DNA from 2 places in the Erwinia pyrifoliae DSM 12163 genome. Region 1 is predicted to be linked to the other one. Evidence: predicted binding sites of a transcription regulator. Region 1 holds the regulator's gene; the other holds the start of a gene.
The links. Region 1 encodes PhoB, which activates phosphate uptake and scavenging genes when phosphate is short. Its sites were predicted from a motif close to CTGTCATAAAACTGNCNNAT; they were not measured.
Positions count from the first base shown of each region.

Region 2: the regulator PhoB is predicted to act here: its motif matches at 1,260-1,279, upstream of pitA (inorganic phosphate transporter PitA).

Region 1 covers NC_017390.1:2,938,340-2,941,548, forward strand. Annotated here, with positions in the region: gene EPYR_RS13375 (PstS family phosphate ABC transporter substrate-binding protein) at 1-137, opposite strand, end outside; gene phoR (phosphate regulon sensor histidine kinase PhoR) at 134-1,468, opposite strand; gene phoB (phosphate response regulator transcription factor PhoB) at 1,491-2,180, opposite strand; gene sbcD (exonuclease subunit SbcD) at 2,356-3,209, shown strand, end outside.
Region 2 covers NC_017390.1:3,827,565-3,830,773, reverse strand. Annotated here, with positions in the region: gene pitA (inorganic phosphate transporter PitA) at 1-1,165, opposite strand, end outside; gene EPYR_RS17505 (BaiN/RdsA family NAD(P)/FAD-dependent oxidoreductase) at 1,407-2,591, shown strand; partial or broken gene EPYR_RS17500 (APC family permease) at 2,694-3,209, opposite strand, start outside.

The DNA.
Region 1 (3,209 bases):
AAACGATCTCCCCAAAGCGCCATCAGGTTGCCGAGCGTATCGGAGCCGACGCTGTTCAGATTCCCCGCCAGCATACCCTCTTTGGCATGAGCCAGCATACAGACCAGCAGCAACGCCAGCGCAATGAGATGTTTCATGGTAAGGGTTCCGGGTAATTAACGCCGCCGCTGCCGCCCGGTTCAGCACCAGCCACCACCCTGAGCGGCAGCTGAAAACTGAAGCAGGTTTCCGCTGCGGGCAAGCTGCTGATATTCAGCCGCGTATTATGGTGGCTGAGCGCATGTTTGACGATAGCCAGCCCCAGCCCGCTTCCCCCGGTCTGCCTGGAGCGTGCCTGGTCAACGCGATAGAAACGTTCAGTCAGACGCGGTAAGTGTTCTGGCGCGATGCCGGGGCCGTTATCTTCGACCTTAAACTCGGCTCCCCGGTCGTTGCGTTGCCAGCTGACCACAATCCGGGTGCCGTCGGGCGTGTGATTGACCGCATTATAAACCAGATTGGACATGGCGCTGCGCAGCTGTTCGTCATTGCCATATACGCGTAAATTCGGGTCGCTGTCGAACTGGATCTGCTGACGCCCCTGACTGAGCGTTTCCGCTTCACGCTGCAGTCCCCGCAGCATCGCGGGCACATCGACGATTTCCTGCAGGTCGGGCGACGGTGCCGCCTCAATGCGCGACAGCGTCAGCAGCTGACCCACCAGGCTATCCATGCGTTTCGCCTGTTCCTGCATGGTTTGCAGCGCTTTATCACGCAGACGCCCTTCCAGCACCGGATCATTCATCATCTCCAGGTAACCCTGCAACACCGTTAATGGCGTGCGCAGTTCGTGGCTCACGTTGGCAAAGAAGTTGCGCCGCGCCCCTTCCAGCTGGTGCATTTGCGTTACATCGCGCGCCACCAGCAGCCACTGTCCTTCACTGTAAGGCATGATGCGGAACTCCAGATGGCGCTGGCTGTTCAATACCAGCGTCAGCGGAAGCGCGAAATCCCGCTGGCGCAGATAGCGGGTAAATTCCGGGTAGCGCAGCAGGTTAAGGATATTCTGGCCATTATCTTCCGGCCAGCGCAGCCCCAAACTCTGCTGGGCCAGCCCGTTACACCAGAAAATCGTGCCCTCGTCGGTGGTCAACACCAGCGCATCCGGCAGCGATTCAGCCCCGCTGCGAAATCGCTTAATCAGATGGCCAAGTTCCCGGCGGCGGCGACGGTTGCGCGCCTGCATTTGATACAGGCCGTAGAACAAAGGTTCCCAACTGCCACGTCCGCTGGGCGGGTTCATACTGCGATCCACCCACAGCCAGTGCGACAGGCGCAGAAGATTGTTGAAGTGAAAAACCAGCACGCAGAGCGCGGAAGCCAGCAACAGCCAGGGCAAACCGCCCGCGATGAGTCCGGTAATCAGCGCAGGCAGGCCGGCAAGCAGCAGCTCTAACAGTAATCTCTTCCAGGAGAGGCGTTCCAACACGATTCAGACTCCGTGCGAGCGATCAATAACGTGCAGAGAAACGATAACCTGTTCCGCGAACCGTCTGTACCATACGATCGTGCCCGTTCAGTTCCAGCGCTTTACGCAGACGGCGAATATGAACGTCGACGGTGCGGTCTTCGACATACACGTTAGTTCCCCAGACATGGTTTAGCAACTGCTCACGGCTGTAGACGCGCTCCGTATGCGTCATAAAGAAGTGCAGCAGTTTATATTCGGTTGGCCCCATATCCAGCGGCTGGTTGCCTGACATCACGCGGTGTGAAGACGGATCGAGAGTCAGCCCCTGCATTTCAATCACCTCTTCCACCGCCATCGGCGAAATGCGCCGCATCACGGCTTTAATCCGTGCCACCAGCTCCTTCGGTGAGAAAGGTTTGGTGATGTAATCATCAGCGCCGGCTTCTAACCCACGCACGCGATCTTCTTCTTCGCCACGCGCGGTCAGCATCACCACCGGGATATCGCGCGTCATCGCCTCACGCTTAAGATGTTTAATAAACTGAATTCCGGAACCACCGGGCAGCATCCAGTCCAGCAGAATCAAATCTGGCCAGGGTTCAATCAACAAATTAACCGCGCGGTCATAATCCGCAGCTTCTATCGGTTGATAATCATTTTGTTCCAGAACGAAACACAACATCTCACGGATTGGGGCTTCATCTTCAACCACAAGAATGCGCTTTACCATTATTGCTCCTGCTGCGGTGACCGGTTGTCACGGGATAGGCGACATCAGTATGCGTCAGTTTTATGACACTTTTATGAAAAAAGCACCTGCAAAAAGGGAGATGAAACGAATTAAATATCCGTACGGCTTTATGTTTATAATCATCGCTTCGCGTTTCTGCCTCCGGGGGATCACCATGCGCATCATTCATACTGCCGACTGGCATCTCGGCCAGTTTTTCTACACCAAAAGCCGGGCGGCCGAGCACCAGGCTTTTCTTGACTGGCTGCTGGAACAGGCGGAAACGCAGCAGGCCGATGCGATTATCGTCGCCGGTGATATCTTCGATAACGGCTCCCCGCCGAGTTACGCACGCCAGCTCTACAACCGCTTTGTGGTAAAGCTGCAAACAACCGGCTGTCAGCTGGTGGTGCTGGGCGGCAATCACGATTCGGTCGCCATGCTCAATGAATCGCGTGAGCTGCTGGCCTGCCTGAATACCCGGGTGATCGCCGCCGTCGATGAGGATATCCGTCAGCAGGTGCTGGTGCTGAACCGCCGCGACGGGCAGCCGGGCGCTCTGCTGTGCGCCATTCCGTTCTTACGCCCGCGCGATATCCTGCGCAGCCAGAGCGGGCAGTCGGGGCGCGAAAAACAGCAAAGCCTGCTGGAAGCCATCAGCGATCACTATCAGCGCTGCTGGCAGGAAGCGCTGGCGCAGCGTGATGCGCTGGGTTTGCCGCTACCGATTATCGCCACCGGTCATCTGACCACCATGGGCGTCACCAAAAGCGATGCGGTGCGCGATATCTATATCGGCACGCTGGACGCTTTCCCGGCCGACGGCTTTCCCCCGGCGGATTACATCGCCCTCGGCCATATTCACCGCGCCCAGCGCATTGCCGACAGCGACCATATTCGCTACAGCGGCTCGCCGATCCCGCTCAGTTTTGACGAGCTGGGCAAGGCCAAAAGCGTGATGCGGGTTGATTTCCATGCCGGCAAGCTCGCCGGGGTGACCGAGCTGCCAATCCCGCTGTTTCAGCCGAT
Region 2 (3,209 bases), 890 kb from region 1:
CAACAATAATCCATACCGGGGCATACTCCACGGTATTCAGCAGATCGCCCTTCAGCTTGGTCAAGAAACGTTTGTCGTCAGACGGGGTTCCCGGCAGCCTGGCCGCTTTTTCTGCGGTGTCTGAAATGCACATCAGCAGGCGGCGTAGCTGGCTGCGCTGCTCCACGTTCAGAGCATCGTAGCTGGAGAGATTGTTCAACAGCCCCTGTGCCAGATGAATAGCAGGTAAAGCGCGTGCCGCATCACAGTGGAAGTCATGCGGCCCGGATTTCTGTTCTTCTGGCGTTGGCAGCGTAGGGGGTGACATCTGGATAACCTGCTTCAGGGAAGAGGCATGCTGCTGGTAATACTGCTCCAGGTGGTTGACCGCATCGCGAGTGCGGGTGATGTCATAACCGCTGGAATTCATATTGACCACGAAACCTGCTGGCGCAACGCCGATCAGCACCAGCATAATCAGGCCGATCCCTTTTTGACCATCGTTAGCGCCGTGCGAATAGCTCACGCCAATCGCCGAGACAATCAGTGCGATCCGGGTCCAGAACGGCGGCTTTTTCTTGCCGTCGAGCTTTTCGCGTTCTGCCGGCGTCATATGAATACGCCGCCGTTTTTTATTGCCACTCCAGCATCGACGCAGAATAAACACCAGCCCGCCCGCAATCACTAAGCCGACAATCGGTGAAATAACCAGCGACATAAAGATACCGATCATTTTAGGGATATTCAGCGCATCCACCACCGAGGTACCCGTCAGCAGCGCGTTGGTGAGGCCAATACCAATGATGGCACCAATCAGAGTATGGGAACTGGAAGCCGGTAAGCCGAAATACCAGGTGGCGAGGTTCCAGATGATAGCGGCAAGCAGCATGGAGAAGACCATAGCCAGACCGTGCGCAGACCCTACGTTAAGCAGGAGATCGGTGGGTAACAGATGGACAATAGCGTAAGCCACGCTTAAGCCGCCCAGCAGCACGCCAAAGAAATTGAATACTCCCGCCATAACGACCGCTAACTGCGATCGCATTGCACGAGTATAGATGACGGTTGCCACCGCGTTGGCCGTGTCATGGAAACCATTGATGGCTTCGTAGAACAAGACAAACAGCAGAGCAAGTATCAATAACAGGCCGGTATTGAGATCGAGACCAGCAAACAGATGTAGCATAAGCGTTACGCCATTTTTGAGGACATGAACGCGGCGCATTATCAGCGACAAACCGCACCCGGGGAAAGTGAAATATAGACTTTTTTTGACATTAATGCGTCAGTAAAGTGACATTATCCATTGGAATTATTTCTAAATCAAAAAGTTAAAAAAATGTTTTGTCGCTGTTTTGGCGTGAAGCTGGTAACCACGCCTTCAACTCACTACAATCAGCGTTTTGACGGCCTGGACGGAGTGTGTGGTGGAGAAGTTTGACGTTATCGTAATTGGCGCCGGTGCGGCTGGCCTGTTCTGCGCGGCTCAGGCCGGGCAAAAGGGGCGGCGCGTGCTGCTGATCGATAATGGCAAAAAGGCCGGACGTAAGATTTTGATGTCAGGCGGCGGGCGCTGCAACTTTACCAACCTCTACACCGAACCGGCGGCCTATTTGTCGCAAAACCCGCATTTTTGCAAATCTGCGCTGGCGCGTTATACCCAGTGGGACTTCATCGACCTGATGAATCGCCATGGTATTAGCTGGCATGAGAAAACCCTCGGCCAGCTATTTTGTGATGACTCGGCGCAGCAGGTGGTCGATCTGCTGCTGAAAGAGTGTGCGGACGGGCAGGTGACGTTGCGTCTGCGTAGTGAGGTCGTTGAACTCACACGCGATGATGGCGGCTACAGGCTACAGCTGAACGGCGCAGAGGTTCGGGCCGGGAAACTGGTGATCGCCAGCGGCGGCTTGTCGATGCCGGGCCTGGGCGCATCACCGTTCGGCTATAAAGTAGCAGAACAGTTTGGCCTGAAGGTATTCCCCACCCGCGCCGGACTGGTGCCGTTTACCCTGCATAAACCCTTGCTGGAACAGTTGCAGGCCTTATCCGGCGTGTCGGTGCCATCGACCATCGCCGCTGAAGACGGCACGGTTTTTAAAGAGGCGCTGCTGTTTACCCATCGCGGCCTGTCAGGACCGGCGGTATTACAGCTGTCCAGCTACTGGCAGCCGGGCGAATTGATTACGGTAAACCTGTCTCCCGCGCAGGATATTGATGCGTTTCTGCATGACGAGCGTCACGCTCATCCTAATCAAAGCCTGAAAAATACCCTTGCTAAGCGGCTGCCGAAGCGCCTGGTTGAGTGCCTGCAGCTGCTGGGCATCATACCGGAATGTACCCTTAAACAGCTCAACAGCCGCCAGCAGGGCGAATTGGCCAGCGCTCTGCACCAGTGGCGCGTGCAGCCAAACGGCACCGAAGGCTACCGTACAGCCGAAGTCACACTTGGCGGCGTGGACACCAGCCAGCTGTCGTCTAAAACCATGGAAGCACGCGATGTGCCCGGGCTGTACTTTATTGGCGAAGTGGTCGATGTCACCGGCTGGCTGGGCGGGTATAACTTCCAGTGGGCGTGGAGTTCGGCCTGGGCGTGCGCACAGGCGCTGTAGCCCTCACGCCGCGCTATGCACCCGGCGCTTTATCGACATCATATAGCCTTCTGCGCAGCTGATGGCGATAAACCACGGGATCGTTCTTACCCGTTTTGAATCACTACCGCTAAGCCGCTGCAGATTATTAACCACCAGAATAAAGGTGACAGACATCGCGGATAGTGCAATCAGCACGCCCGGCAGTTTGCCGCCAACCTCCACCCGCTTAATGCCCGGCACCCAGGCAATGACCACAAACAGCATACTGAGCATCCACCACGGAACATGCGTACCGGGATGCTGCTGCAAAAAGAGCTGGGTGAAGAAGCCAGGCATCGACACCACGGCGGTCTTTACCGAAAAACAGGCAATCAGCGCCACGATGGATGCCGAAGCCCCGCAGTTTTCGCCCAGCCCCTTTGAAATATAGGTATTGAAAGCGCCCGCGTCGCTGACGTGGCGGCTCATCGCAATATCGCCCACCGAGAAAATCATCAGAATGGCACAGGCCATGATACAGATAACGGGAATGCCGCCGCCGTTACCGGTGAAAATGACCGCCGGCAACCTGCCGACCACGCCGGTCAGCGGCAACCACAACAAAGAACACCAGAAAAAATAAGCCAAGAGTATTTT